2 regions of the Promicromonospora sp. NPDC023805 genome follow, and region 2 is predicted to be linked to the other one. Evidence: predicted binding sites of a transcription regulator. Region 2 holds the regulator's gene; the other holds the start of a gene.

Region 1 (7,404 bases), on a different contig from region 2:
CACGGGGTTCTCCAGTGGGTCGAACTGGCTCGGCGCCTTGGTGATGCCGGCGATCGTCGCCGCCTCAACCACGGACAGCTTGCTCGACGACTTGTTGAAGTAGTGCCGCGAGGCCGTCTCGACGCCGTAGACACTTGAGCCGAACTGCGCGATGTTCAGATAGCCCTGCAGGATCTCGTCCTTGGACATCTCCTTCTCGAGCGCGATCGCCAGCTTCGCCTCGCGAAGCTTCCGCGTCAGCGAGTCCTCGCGGGCCTCCAGGATGCCGAAGGCGTCGCCCGACCGGTCGGCCTCCTCGATCAGGACGTTCTTCACGTACTGCTGGGTGAGCGTCGAGGCGCCCTGCATGTCACCGCCGCCGAAGTTCTTGAGCGCGGCTCGCGAGATGCCCTCGGGGTCCACGCCACCGTGCTCGTAGAAACGCTCGTCCTCGATGGAGATCACGGCGGTCTTCATGTGATCCGACACCTTGTCGAGCGGCACGACGATGCGGTTCTGCACGTAGAACGTGGCCAGCTTCGTCTTGCCGTCACTCGCGTAGATCTGGGACTGCTCCGACAGCGGCCCCGGAACCAGCTCCGCAGGCACCTCGTCGAACACTTCGACGCCGGTGTCGACGGCGGTGTTCACGCCGGACGCCAGCGGGATCACGAGCCCGGCCGCGATCACGCCACCAGCGCCTGCGGTGAGCACGAATGCAAGAAGGAGTCCGATGAGCTGCGCGGCGGGGATGGTTCGGGTGATCCGGCGCGGCTCGCGAGGGTTCGCCATGGCCATGGGCCCAGGTTACGGGGTGTCCCTGACAGGGCGCACCCAAACCGGACTCGCCCTTGTGCAGGTCTCGTAGGGAATCGCCGCTGCCATTCGCGGGCTAGCATCGTCGGCATGGCAACGAAGTGGGAGTACGCGACGATCCCCCTCCTCATTCACAACACCAAGGCGATCCTCGACCAGTGGGGCTCGGACGGCTGGGAGCTCGTGCAGGTGGTCCCCGGACCCGACGGCACCGGTCTCGTCGCCTACCTGAAGCGGCCCGGCGGTGACGCATGAGCTTTGAGAAGCGCCTCGCCGAGCTGGGCATCACGCTCCCCGAGGTAGCGGCTCCGGTCGCGGCGTACGTCCCGGCGGTGCAGACCGGCAACTACATCTACACGTCCGGCCAGCTGCCCTTCGTCGAGGGCAAGCTGCCCGCGACCGGCAAGGTCGGCGAGGGCGAGGGCCTGGTCTCCGCCGACGAAGCCGCCGCCTATGCGCGCACCTGTGCGCTCAACGCGCTCGCCGCGGTCCGGTCGGTCACGGGCTCGCTCGATGCGGTCTCACGGATCGTGAAGGTCGTCGGATTCGTCGCGAGCGATCCGTCGTTCACCGGTCAGCCGGCGGTCATCAACGGCGCCAGCTCGGTGCTCGGCGAGATCTTCGGTGACGCCGGTGTGCACGCCCGCTCCGCCGTGGGCGTGGCAGTGCTTCCGCTGGACTCTCCGGTCGAGCTGGAGCTCGTCGTCGAGCTGGCATAGCTCCTCCGCAGCGGCCTGGAACGGGCGTGATCGGACCCACTCCGGATTCGGTTTCCGTTCCGGGCCCTGCGTCGGCTATTCTGAGCAGGCTCCCGCGGAAAGGCTTCGTGCCTGTCGTGCGGTGTATTCATCGGGGTGTGGCGCAGCTTGGTAGCGCGCTTCGTTCGGGACGAAGAGGTCGCAGGTTCAAATCCTGTCACCCCGACCATGCGAAAGGCCCTCCGACCAGCAGAAATGCTCGGTCGGAGGGCCTTTCTGTCGCCTAGAGGTAGTGGCATGCCTTGGGGCGAGGGACTGTCTGAGGGACCAGCTGCACCTGACTCGCCGCCGCCAGCTGCGCCCGGACGACGAGTGCCGCCGTTGGGTAGAACCTTTGGTCCCGACTCATGTGCGTTGCTCCTCCGCTTCGGAAGCCATGGCTTTTGCGAGCACGGCGACCGCCGCGTCGAGCGTGTAGCCAAGACGGTATGCGGTGATGGCGTATGTACCTGCCGCGTCGGTCAGCGCCTGCCGTCTGTCCTTGTCGCGAGCGGTCGCCCCGTCGGCTTGGTCGATCGGTGCGATGGTGGTCCCCTTCTTGCCGGCAGTGAGGACCGTCCCCTCCCGCTCAAGTTCCCGATATGCCCGAGCGACGGCCCCGTTGGACAGTCCGAGGTGACCGGCGAGCTGACGGATGGGGGGTAACCGTGTTCCTTGCGGAAGCGCTCCGGTCAGTACCAACCGGGTGACCTGCGCACGGATTTGTTCGTAGTGAGGCACCGGGCTGCCCGTGTCGACTTGAATCTCCATCGGTCACACGCCCGCCTTGATGAGCCGAGCTTGACGCGCTGCAGCGGCCCAGAAGGGGGCAGCCAGAGCGGCAGCTGCAATCACCAGACCCAGGATCACGAGCGCCAGAGCTACCCCGCTGGCTGCAGTAACCGCCTGCGCATCAACCTGGCTCGGGGTCCCGCCGCTGCCGTCAGGCACGATGGTTCGGGCCAGGAGCGGTGTCGCCATGACCATCGTCGACAACAGGAGGATCTGGCAGCTGAGAGCACCCACCGAGATGCGGCGAATGCTGGCCCGACGCAGCGCGTGATCCACATTGCTGTCCACGCCCGCCAGTGACTGGCGACGGAGTACTCGGCGATACGCCAGCCACGTGATGACGGTGACCAGGACAGCTGCCGCTGCGACCGTGGGCATCGTGTAGTACTCCACAGCGGGGAGCACCGAGCTGGACTCGGGGAACCAGCTCGACGAGCCGGGACCGCCGGGCCCTGCCTCAAGCACGGCGAGCAGGATCCCTAGGGCGAAGACGACCACAGCCAGCCCAGTGGCCGCGATCAGCAGCCGAGAGGCGCCGGCATCGGGAACGCCGTGCGCTGTGATGTCGGCTCGACGGCGGGTTCCGCTCTCGACGCGCACACCGGCAGCCACGACGGTTGCGAGCGCGAGCGCTATCGCAGCAGAAGTCGCCCGGAACTGCGCGAAGAGCCCGAGGACGGTCACAAGGACGAAGACCCCTGCTCCGACGTAGCTCATCCGCAGCACGGCACCCCGCACTGCCACGACCGTCTCGTCCGCGCCCCCTCCGCCCAGGACGCTCAGCCACGACCGCACAGCATGCTGCGAAGGCGGCACAAGGAGCAGGACGAGGCCGGCCAGACCGACCAGACCGGCGATCAGCGCCGGCAGACCATACGTCTCGAACATGACATCACCTCACGTATCTATGTACTGGTACATAGATACAATCAGCCCTCCGCGTTCATGTCAAGCCGCCCGGCAGGGGCGGACGATCGAACCGGCGTCCGGTTCTGCCGTCAGCAGACGACGCCCGCTCGGCGCGCGCATCGAACACTTGTCGGATACTTTGATGCGATGAAGCGCACCACTGAGCCAGCACAACGGACACAGGACGGCCCACCTCCGTCGGCGTCGTTCGGTGTGGGCGGCGCCGCGCTTCGACCGCCGGACGTCCGGGCGATGCGTGAGCGGCTGGCGGGCATGATCCTTCCAGGCGCGTCCGACACAGCGGGGTGGGTAGACCTGCTCGGCGAGCTCGAGGCCCTCAAGAACACCGCGACCGCCGCTCAGGCGCAGCTGGCCGTGGCGCTGGAGGAGTCGACAAAGGCGGCCGAGGCCGAGCAAGGGATCCGTGCCGACCGGCGAGGCCGTGCCGTGCCGAACCAGGTAGGGGCTGCGATACAGCAGAGCCCGCACGCCGGAGGGGCTTTCCTGAGCACCGCCCGGGTGTGGCTGACCGGCATGCCGCACACATTCCGTGCCCTCCGCATCGGCATCCTGTCGCAGTGGCGGGCGACACTCCTGGTCCGGGAGACCTCACATCTGACGGCGGAGCACCGCGCCCAGATCGACGAGCAGATCTGCGGGCCGGCGAACCTGCCCACTCTGGCGCGGACGGGCACCCGGCGGCTGATCGCGCGGGTGAAGGAGCTCGCCGGGGAGCTGGACGTGCATGCGTGCGTGAAGCGCAGGGCGAAGGCCGTCGCCGAGCGGTGCGTCTCGGTACGGCCGGCGCCGGACCTGATGGTGTATCTGACCGCCCTCGTGCCGATGCAGCAGGGAGTGCAGGCCTACGCCCAGCTCAAGAAGCACGCGGAGGCGGCAAAGGCCGCGGGTGACGAGCGCGGGACCGGACAGCTCATGGCCGACACGTTGATCGAGCGTGTCACCGGCCGCGAGCCAGGCCATGCCGACGACGTCCCGGTCACGATCAACCTCTTGGTCTCCGACCAGACCCTGCTCGCCGGCGGCGACCGGCCAGGTGTCGTCATCGAGGGCATGCCCGCGGGCGCGGGTGTCGTCCCTGGGCCTGTGGCGCGGAACCTGGTCGCGCAGGGCATCGACGCCGACGCCGCGTGGCTGCGCACGATCTACGTCGCTCCGGGCGGGCGACTGGTGGCCTCGACGTCGAAGGCGAGGTTCCACCCCCAGGGCATGGCTGATCTGCTGCGCGCTCGGGAGCAAGGCGTCTGCGCCACACCGTGGTGCGACGCCCAGGTTCGGCACATCGACCACGTCACCCCGTACGCCGAAGGCGGGCCGACGAGCCTCGACAACGGGCAAGGGCTGTGCGTGCGCTGCAACCATGCCAAGCAGTCGCCGGGCTGGACACAGTCCACCACCGAGAGCGACGGCCGCCAAGCCGTCGAGACCGCCACGCCCACAGGGCACAGCTACACGTTCGTCGCGCCCGAACCACCCGAACCCCTCCGGGAGACGCCCCCGGCCTGGGCTCCCGCAGTAGGCGTGACGGGCCCCCGCGACGGTCGCGTTCCACGCAGCCGATACAGCATCGGATGCTCTGCGCCGCGGCACAGCGGGACGATCGCCTATCGTCCGCGGAGACGGCGGAGGGCCTCGAGCCGACGACCCCGGGCCGACCTCGCCTGGGCGCATATCCGCTGAACCGGCCGCCGTGGGGCGCTGGTGCAAGACTTGGGACCAACCCAGCACGGGAGGCAACCGATGGATCCGTACGTCCTCGTCGGTGGCGGGCTGACCACAGCTCGCGCCGCAGAAGCGCTCCGCACCGGTGGTTACGACGGCGACCTGGTGGTCGTCACGGCCGAACCTCACCACCCGTACGAGCGCCCGCCGCTGAGCAAGGACTACCTGCGCGGCGAGTCGGAGCGAGACGTCGTCTTCCCGCTGAACGAGGCCTGGTACACCGAGCACGACGTCACCATCCAAGTTAACGAGATGGTGGTCGGGCTGGACGCGGCCGGACACACCCTGACTCTGTCCGACGGCAGCACGCTCGCCTTCGCGAAGGCGCTCCTCGCCCCCGGGTCCACGCCGCGGGCACTTGGCCTGCCCGGCGCAGACCTCGCCGGAGTGCACTACCTCCGCACCATCGACGACTCGGACCGCATCTCCAGCACGCTGCTCGAGGCGTCGCTCGAGGGTGTGGGCCGCCTCGTCGTGATCGGCGACGGGTGGATCGGGCTCGAGGTGGCCGCATCGGCGCGGTCCCTTGGCCTGGACGTCACTGTGGTCGGCCGGGGTTCCCACCCCCTCGGACGGGTGCTCGGGCGCGAGATGAGCGACTTCTACGCGGGTGTGCACGCCGAGCACGAGGTACACCTGCTCCGCAACGCCTCCGTCACGCGGATCCACGGCGCTGACGGCCGCGTCACCGGCGTCGACCTGTCGGACGGAAGGCATGTCGGAGCCGATGTCGTGGTGATCGGCGTGGGCGCCACGCCGAACGTCGGGCTCGCTGAGGTTGCGGGCCTGGACCTCCGGCCCGCCGCGCAGGGCGGAGGCGTCGTCGTGGACGGCACGCTGGCGACGTCACACCCTGACGTGTTCGCCGGAGGTGACGTCGCCAGCATTCCGTCGCCCCTCTACGGGCGCCCGCTCCGGGTGGAGCACTGGGCCACCGCCCAGAGGACCGGCGCACATGCGGGCCGGGCCATGCTCGGAGCTCGCGACCAGTACGACAAGCTGCCCTACTTCTACAGCGACCAGTACGACGTCGGCATGGAGTACACCGGCTGGGTGGACGTCGAGGCCGGCTACGACGATGTTGTGGTCTCCGGCGACGCCGGCGCACGAGAGTTCGTGGCGTTCTGGCGCGTCGACGGGCAGGTGGTGGCAGGCATGGCGGTGAACGTGTGGGAACAGATGGGGCGTGTGGAGGAACTGATCAGGTCCCGGAAGAAGGTGTCGACGGCCGAGCTGGAGGGATTCGTCGGCTGAGGACCACTGCCGTCAGACCGCGAACAACAGCCCGGCGCTCACGAGCACGACCACGGCCGTGGCGAAGTGGATCCCGAACGCGACGGCTTTGCTCCCGCCGTGGCGGAGCACGATCACCGTGTCGCCGAGCGGGGCTATCGCCACGGCGAGCATGAACCAGGCCTCCGCCTGCGCACCCGCGAAGGCAAGCAGCACGAGACCCACGATGCCGAAGGTGGCGTCGCGTAGCCCCTTGATCTCGAGGTAGGCCCGGTCCTGCGTCGCGGGGACGCCGTACCCGGCGGCGGCAGGGAAGGGCTGGAGCAGGAACCGCACCCCGATGAACAGGATGAACAGGTTCAGGACCACGGCCAGGCTGTAGGCAACAACGGTCATGATTACTCCTTGCTAGCGCTGATAGGTGATGTAGCAACGCTAGCAGAGCGATAGCAGATTGCCTAGCAGCGCTAGGATGTGCGTATGACGATTGAGACGCGCCGTGAGCGCGAGCGGGCGCAGCGCGAACAGCTGATCGTCACCGCTGCCCGGGAACTGGCCGAGGCCGAAGGGTGGGAGGCAGTCACCACTCGACGGCTCGCCGCCGAGATCGAGTACAGCCAGCCGGTGCTGTACAGCCACTTCAAGGGCAAGGGCGCCATCATGACGGCGGTCGCCGTCCAGGGATTCGAGGAGCTGGCGGTCGAGGTGCGCGCCGCCCGGACCGCGGCCCGAGGAACACGCGAGGCCCTCGCCGCCGTCGCGGCGGCCTACACCCACTTCGCCCAGCAGCGGCCCGCGCTCTACGACGCGATGTTCACGCATGCCGTCGACCTGACGTTCGCGAGCCCGGACGGACCGGCCTATCTCCGCGACGGCTTCGAGGAGCTGCTCCAGGCAGTCCGGCCGCTCGCCGGGGACGACGATCCCGGCATCCTCACCGAGACCTTCTGGGCCGGCCTGCACGGCCTCGCCATGCTCGAACGCAGCGGCCGCCTACCTCTCGAGGCGCGCGACCACCGGCTGGAGCTGCTGGTCGGCCGCTTCACGCAGGCGGCGGGCTGACCTCGCTGGTCGAGCTTGCTGAGACGGATCTTCGCAAGCTCGACCAGCAGAAGTACCCAGCCTCAGCCGCGACGCTCGCGGACGGCCTTCGCCAGCTCACGGAGGAGGTCCTCCGTGGTGTCCCAGTCCATGCACT
Region 2 (7,404 bases):
AAGTACAGCCAGGACGCGCCCGCCACGTTGAATACCGTGACGGGGACGTAGAGCAGGGCCACGACGAGGTTCGTGGCGCGGTTCGCCCGGGCGGGCAGCGTCGTCGACAGCACGACCATGAAGATCGGGACGGCCATGAGGGTCAGCGCAGTGGTCGAAAAGGTCTGGGAGAGGTCGAACTCGAAGACCTTGCCGTCGAGGATGTCCTCGACGATGCCTGGCGTGAAGAAGCCGAGAATGTCCACATAGGCGTACAGGAACATGAAGCTTGTCCACGCTGCGGCGAGCTTGATCCTGACCGGGACCGGCTGGTCTTCCAGCGTGGTGGTGGGCTGACGTGTTGTCATCATGGGCTCCGTGGTTGTGGTGGGGATCGGTGCGTCCACGATCGCTGAGCCCGGGCGTCGGGCGCATCGGCCCGGAGGCTGGAGTCGCCCGGCCGATGGGATGGTCCCTCTCTCGTTCTTTCGGTGGGTACGCCGAGGCGCGCCGATCTCTAGGCTGGAGCCGTGAACACTGTCGGGCGTTCCATCTGGCACGAGCCGCGGCCTGCTGGCGCCCCACCCATCGGTCGTCTCGACTGGCTGCTGATGGGCGCGTTCGCGGCCGCTGCGTTGGTCGAGGGCATCGTTCGGCCGGACCTGGCCTGGCGACCCCTCGTGACGGTGCTCGCCGTGGCGCTGATGCCTGCTCTGCTCTGGCGGCGGGACCGCCCCCTGATCGCCGCCCTGGTCGGGTGGGGCGTCGCCGGGCTGCTCTCGGTCCTCCAGCTGACCACGCACGCCGGAGAACTCGGCCTCTACTCCATGGTGGCCGTCCTGATCCTGCTCTACTCCCTGGTGCGGTGGGGCTCGGGACGGGAGATGGTCCTGGGGACGGCGTTCGTGGCGGTCGTCGTCGCTCTGGGGATGTACGCATCCTCCGGGGGCTGGGCCGACGTCTTCGGCGGGAGCGTCCTCTTGCTGTTGGTCGTCGCTCTCGCGGCGGTGTTCCGCTACCGCGCGGCGCTCTGGCATCGCCAACAGCGCGAGATCCGCAATGAGGAGCGGGTGGCGCTGGCGCGCGAGCTGCACGACACCGTGGCCCACCATGTCTCGGCTATCGCCGTGCAGGCGCAGGCCGGTGGCGTGGTCGCCGGCATCCGGCCCGAGAAGGCTGCCGAGATCCTGGCCGCGATCGAATCCGAAGCGTCGCGCACCCTGGCGGAGATGAGATCCATGGTGCGGGTGCTGCGTGAGGAGGAAGCCGCCGCCTACGCACCGCAGCCGGGTGTCGCGGACCTGCCTGCCCTGGCGCGCGGCGACGCGACGCCCACCGTCGAGGTCTCGCTGCACGGTTCGCTGGCCGGACTGGCGGGATCCGTGGACGCCGCGCTCTACCGGCTCGCGCAGGAGTCGCTGACCAACGCGTTACGGCACGCCCGGGGCGCGACCCTCGTCGGGATCGACGTACGCCGGGAGCACGACGCCGTCAGGCTCCGTGTCAGCGACGACGGACGGACCGAGCCGGGGCCGGCCCCGGCTCCTGGGTTCGGCCTGCTGGGCATGGCCGAACGCGCCCAGCTCCTCGGCGGATCGCTCTCCGCGGGGCCGGGGCCCGCGGGTGGCTGGGTCGTCGAGGCCGTACTGCCGGTGGTGGCGCTGCCATGAGCATCCGTGTGGTCGTGGCCGACGACCAGGACCTGGTCCGGGCCGGGCTGGTGATGATCCTCGGCGCGCAACCCGACCTCGAGGTCGTGGGGGAGGCAGCAGACGGGATCGCAGCGCTCGACCTGGCGACCCGGCTGCGTCCCGATGTTGTACTCGTCGACATCCGGATGCCCGGGCTCGACGGCGTCGAGGTGACGCGGCGTCTGGCCGGGCCAGGGGTGACGGACCCGATGGCGGTCGTCGTGATCACCACCTTCGACCTCGACGAGTACGTCCTCGGCGCCCTGCGCGCCGGCGCCCGCGGCTTCCTGCTCAAGGACGCCGGGCCGGAGCTCCTCGTGCAGGCCATCCACGCGGCGGCAGACGGGGACGCGCTGATCGCCCCCAACGTCACCCGCCGGCTGCTGGCGACCCTCGCCGACCAGGCGCCCGCGGTGCCGGTCCAGCCCACCGACCCCCTCACCGAGCGCGAGGAGGAGGTGCTCGCGCTGGTCGCACGGGGCCGGACCAACGCCGAGATCGCCACCGAGCTCTTCGTCGGCCTGAGCACGGTCAAGACCCACGTCGCGTCGTTGCTGACCAAGCTCGGCGCCCGCAACCGCGTCGAGATCGCGATCTGGGCCTACGACACCAGACGCATGAGGGCCGGCTAGCGGGTACGGATCGCTACACAGGCCCGACCGCACGGGTACGACAAAGGCCGCTGACCCGGTTGTTCACCAGGTCAGCGGCCTCCACCACCGAGGATCAGCCGGACTTGCGGCGGAACATCTTTTGGACTGGGCCGGTCGTCTCCGAGCCGTGCACCGCACCAGTGTTCACATCGCCCGCGGAGGTCCGGCTCCGAGCCGCATTCTTGCGGTCCAGAGCTTCCTTGAACTTCGCCTTCGCGTCCGTGCTCGGCGCTGTCGCGACCTTGGGCTCTTCAGCGCCCTTGGTCTCGGCCGCCTCGGCATTGGGCTTCTCGTCCGTCACACCGATCACCTCCTCTTGTTCCGGGGGTCCCTCGATCGGGTCCGTCGTCGGCCCCAGCCTGCACCACGGCACAGGCAGGTGCCAACATTTTTGGATTCCACCCAGGCTAGCGCGCCCGACGACGGCGCGCCGGGCCGCCCGGACTCCCTACGCCTGAGCTGCCGCCCGCTCGGCGCGCTCCGCACGGAGCGAGGTGATCGCGCTCTCGAAGTCCTCGAGCGAGTCGAACGCCTGGTAGACGCTCGCGAACCGGAGGTAGGCCACCTCGTCGAGCTCGCGGAGCGGGCCGAGGATGGCGAGGCCCACCTCGTACGCGTCGATCTCCGCGCTGCCGTTGCTCCGCAGGGTCTCCTCGACGCGCTGGGCGAGGATCGCCAGGTCGTCGTCGCTCACGGGGCGCCCCTGGCACGCCTTGCGCACACCCGCGGCGACCTTGTCGCGGCTGAACGGCTCTGTGGCGCCGGAGCGCTTGACCACGGAAAGGCTCGCGGTCTCCACGGTGGTGAACCGTCGGTTGCAGTTCGGGCACTGCCGTCGGCGCCGGATCGACAGGCCGTCGTCGGCAGTCCGCGAGTCCACCACGCGCGAGTCGGCGTGGCGACAGAACGGGCAGTGCATGCTCACTCCTGCGTGGTCGACCATCGACCGGAGGCCTCCGGTCGCGCCCCGACCGTAAGCGGGCAAACCACCCCCTTGCAACATAGCCGCAACATTCGTCCGCGAATCGAGGCCTTCGGTCACTCCTTGGGTAGGAGCAACAGCTCCCCGACGCGCAAGGTCCCGGTCGACATCTCGTTCAGCTCCTGCAGCCTGCCGACCGCGTGCCGGACGTCCTCGCCGGGCCTCGCGACCTCCTGGGCGAAGCCCCAGAGCGTCTCTCCCGGCTGCACCGCATGCACCCGGACCTCGGTGGGCTCCCCCGGGGAGCTCGCGACCGCCGTCGCCCCCCACGTGACCATCGGAGCGAGCAGGAGCATGGCCAGCAGCACGAGGACGACGCGGCCGCGCCGCGTGAGCCGCAGGCCGGCCAGGCCCAGCCGGTCGGCGAGCGTGCGCGCCTCCGGTGGGGTGTACGCACGGACCGCGGCCAGTCCGGCCGCCGGTGCATACCCCCTGCCGTACGACGGCACATACGCCTGTTCATACGTCGGGGTGTACTGCCGCAGCGGAATCACGTCCCCCATGGCCCCTCCTCGAAGTGTGCAGAGCTTCTGTCGTTCATACAAGCGTTCGTCGAACGCCCGTACCATTGTGTAGCACGGGACACCGTCCATGTCGAGACACGCTCGAACATTCGTTTGAGCCGAGCGCGTTTGTGACCTAGAGTGGGTAGCGCACAGGAGAACATTTGTCGGAACGGGAGGGGCACGGGCATGACGGGACGGGACGGGACCAGCGACACGAGAGCCGTCGACACGGCACTTTCCGGCGTCGCCACGCTGGACACGCCAGCCGACAAGGCGGTCGCTGACGTGCACACGATCTCGCCGACTGACCGCCTCACCGAACGGCAGCGCCTCGTGCTGGACACGATTCGGCAGTCGTTCGAGACGCGGGGCTATCCGCCGTCGATGCGCGAGATCGGCGAGGCCGTCGGGTTGGCCAGCCCGTCGAGCGTCAAGCACCAGCTCCAGATGCTCGAGAAGAAGGGCTTCCTGCGCCGCGACCCCAACCGGCCGCGCGCCATGGAGCTCGTGGAGCCGATGGCCGAGCAGGTCGACAAGCCGAACCGCGGCGAGATCCACTGGCCCGAGCCGCGCCGTAGCGGCCAGGTCCACTGGGGCGGCTCGGTGCCCGACGACGCCAGCGCCCCGCCGCCGTCGTACGTGCCGCTCGTCGGCCGTATCGCGGCCGGTGGCCCCATCCTTGCCGAGCAGGTCGTCGAGGACGTGTTCCCGCTCCCCCGCCAGCTGGTGGGTGACGGCGAGCTGTTCCTCCTCAAGGTCGCCGGTGACTCGATGGTCGACGCCGCGATCTGCGACGGGGACTGGGTGGTCGTGCGGCAGCAGAACGTCGCGGAGCAGGGCGAGATCGTCGCCGCCATGATCGACGGCGAGGCCACGGTCAAGACGTTCAAGCAGACCGACGGTCACGTCTTCCTGCTGCCGCAGAACCCTGCCTACGAGCCCATCCCGGGTGACCAGGCGCAGATCCTGGGCCGCGTCGTCGCGGTGCTGCGCAGTCTCTGACGAGACCGCGAAGTAGAGCGCCTGTCCGCCTTGCGCCACGCTGAGCGTGCGTAGGGCGGACAGGCGCTCTACTTCCCGGTCTCGTCAGAAGCCGAACCGCTTCTGCACCGCCCACACGCTGTCCGCCGAGGCACGCAGCCCGGCCAGTTCCTCGTCCGACATCGGCACCCGCACGTTGTCCGTGACGCCCCGCCGGTCCACGAGAGACGGCACGGACAAGCAGACGTCGCTGATGCCGTGATAGTCCTCCAGCAGCGAGGACACCGGCATGATCCGGCCCTCGTCGTTGAGCACCGCCTCGATGATGCGGGTAGCGGCCAGGCCGACGGCGTAGTTGGTGGCGCCCTTGCCGGAGATGATCCGGTACGCGGAGTCGACCACCTCGTGGTGCACCGCGGCGTCGAGCGGCGGGTTCGCGCCCAGCGGCTCCCAGTCCAGCAGCGGCACGCCGCCGATCGACGCCGAGCTCCACAGCGCGATCTCGGAGTCGCCGTGCTCTCCGGCGATGTACGCGTGCACGTTCCCCACTGCCACGCCGCAGCGCTCGGCGAGCACCACGCGCAGCCGCGAGGAGTCCAGCACCGTGCCGCTGCCGAACATCCGCTCGCGCGGCAGGCCGGAGATCTTGAGCGCCGCGTAGGTCACGACGTCCACGGGGTTGGTCACCATGACGTAGGTGGCGTCCGGCGCGACGTCGACCAGGCCAGGCAGGATCTCACGCATCAGCCCGATCGTTCCCTCGGCGAGGTCGATCCGGGTCTGCCCGGGCTTCTGCTTCGCCCCAGCGGTCACGACCACGACGTCGGCGCCCGCGCAGACGCCGACGTCGTCCGAGCCGATCACCTGCGCCTGGGGCGTGAACATGAGGCCGTGCTGGAGGTCGAGCACCTCGGCCTCGACCTTCGACCGGTTCACGTCATGCAGGGCGATGGTCCGCGCCGAGCCCCGCGCGAGCGCGGCGAAGGCCAGCGTGGAGCCCACCGCGCCCGCGCCCACCACCGCGAGCTTGGTGGTGCGGGCTCCGGCGGACCGTGCGGCCGGGATGTCCGAAAGGGCTGCCATGCCCCCAGGTTAGGTGTCGAGCCTCGCCAGCGCGGCGCGGACCAGCGCCGAGTCGGTGGTCGGCCAGAACCCCGGCATCGAGCGGGTCAGGAACGAGGCGTAGCGGGCGGTCGCGAGGCGCGGGTCCAGGACCGCCACCACTCCCCTGTCGTCCATGCTCCGCACTAGACGCCCGGCACCCTGCGCGAGCAGCAGCGCCGCGTGCTGCGCGGACACCGCCATGAACCCGTTGCCGCCCGCCTGCTCCACGGCCTTGGCGCGTGCCGCCTTGACCGGGTCGTCGGGGCGCGGGAACGGGATGCGGTCGATGAGCACGAGCTGACACGACGGGCCCGGCACGTCGACGCCCTGCCACAGGGACAACGTGCCGAACAGGCATGCCTCGGGATCCTCGGCGAACTCGCGCACGAGGGTGGGCAGCTGGTCGTCGCCCTGCGCCAGGATCGGGAAGTCCAGCCGCTCACGCATGGCCTCCGCCGCGGCGTTCGCGGCACGGCGCGAGGAGAAGAGCCCGAGTGTGCGGCCTCCGGCGGCGGTGATCAGCTCGGCGATCTCGTCGAGCTGCGCCTCCGTCGTCGGCTCCCGGCCCGGGGCGGGGAGATGCCGCGCGATGTACAGGATGCCCTGGCGCGGGTAGTCGAACGGGCTGCCGGCGTCGAGGCCGTGCCACGGCGGGGCGTCCTCGCCCTTGAGGCCGAGCGTGCCGGCGACCGCGTCGAACGTGCCGCCCAGCGCCAGCGTGGCCGACGTGAAGACGCCCGTCGCCTCGCCCAGCAGGTGCATCCGGATCAGGCCGGCAACGTGCAGCGGCGCCGCGTGCAGCCGCGTCACGTTGTCGGCGAACCCGCCCCAGTTGTTGTCCGGGCGCGAGCACCACAGCACGTCGGCGGTCGTGTCCTGGAACGACATGCGTTCCGCCGTCTCGAACAGCTGCAGCATCGCGCCCTGGGCCATCTTCAGGCCGGGTTCGGGCGGGGCGGGGGCCTGCCCCTTGCCGCCGCCCGCCTCGGGCTTCAGCGTGCTCAGCACCTCGCGCGCGGCGTCGCGCACCGCGCCGACCGCCATGCGCAGCTCGTCGGGCAGGCCGCTCGGGAACCGTTCGGCGGGAGCGGTGACCAGCAACGTCCCGAGCGCCTGGGCCGCGGCGTCCAGGGTGTCGGTGTTGGTGCCCGCATGCCGCCGTGCCAGGCGTGCGGCGTTCTCCACCGAGGCCATGGACAGGTCAACGGTCGCCGAGGAGGTGACCCGGTCCGTGAGCTCGTGCGCCTCGTCCACCACCACGACGTCGTGCTCCGGCAGGATGCCCGGGCTGCCCGTGGCCGCGATGCCGAGCATCGCGTGGTTGGTCACCACCACGTCGGCCTCCCGGGAGGCGGCCCGCGCCTTGTCGGGGAAGCATTCGGCGAGCATCGGGCACTTGCCGCCCAGGCACTCCATGGCGGTGACCGAGACCTGGCGCCACGCCCGGTCGGGAACGCCCGGCACGAGGTCGTCGCGGTCGCCCGAATCCGTCTCGTTCGCCCACTCGT

The links. Region 2 encodes LexA, which represses DNA repair genes until DNA is damaged. Its sites were predicted from a motif close to TCGAACANNTGTTCGA; they were not measured.
Region 1: a site for LexA is predicted at 3,353-3,368, ahead of AB0F70_RS17205 (HNH endonuclease signature motif containing protein). Genes of this name have one in related genera too.

Annotation. Positions count from the first base shown of each region.
Region 1 covers NZ_JBFAAH010000017.1:22,938-30,341, reverse strand. Annotated here, with positions in the region: gene AB0F70_RS17235 (transglycosylase domain-containing protein) at 1-777, opposite strand, end outside; gene AB0F70_RS17230 (DUF4177 domain-containing protein) at 886-1,050, shown strand; gene AB0F70_RS17225 (RidA family protein) at 1,047-1,514, shown strand; tRNA gene AB0F70_RS17220 (tRNA-Pro) at 1,646-1,722, shown strand; gene AB0F70_RS17215 (GntR family transcriptional regulator) at 1,899-2,303, opposite strand; gene AB0F70_RS17210 (hypothetical protein) at 2,307-3,212, opposite strand; gene AB0F70_RS17205 (HNH endonuclease signature motif containing protein) at 3,486-4,931, shown strand; gene AB0F70_RS17200 (FAD/NAD(P)-binding oxidoreductase) at 4,992-6,227, shown strand; gene AB0F70_RS17195 (DUF4267 domain-containing protein) at 6,240-6,602, opposite strand; gene AB0F70_RS17190 (TetR/AcrR family transcriptional regulator) at 6,687-7,268, shown strand; gene AB0F70_RS17185 (3-deoxy-7-phosphoheptulonate synthase) at 7,331-7,404, opposite strand, start outside.
Region 2 covers NZ_JBFAAH010000006.1:23,491-30,894, reverse strand. Annotated here, with positions in the region: gene AB0F70_RS08465 (DUF6326 family protein) at 1-347, opposite strand, end outside; gene AB0F70_RS08460 (sensor histidine kinase) at 510-1,649, shown strand; gene AB0F70_RS08455 (response regulator transcription factor) at 1,646-2,302, shown strand; gene AB0F70_RS08450 (DUF5302 domain-containing protein) at 2,397-2,624, opposite strand; gene nrdR (transcriptional regulator NrdR) at 2,772-3,242, opposite strand; gene AB0F70_RS08440 (LysM peptidoglycan-binding domain-containing protein) at 3,362-3,808, opposite strand; gene lexA (transcriptional repressor LexA) at 4,064-4,813, shown strand; gene AB0F70_RS08430 (L-lactate dehydrogenase) at 4,898-5,875, opposite strand; gene AB0F70_RS08425 (ATP-dependent DNA helicase) at 5,885-7,404, opposite strand, start outside.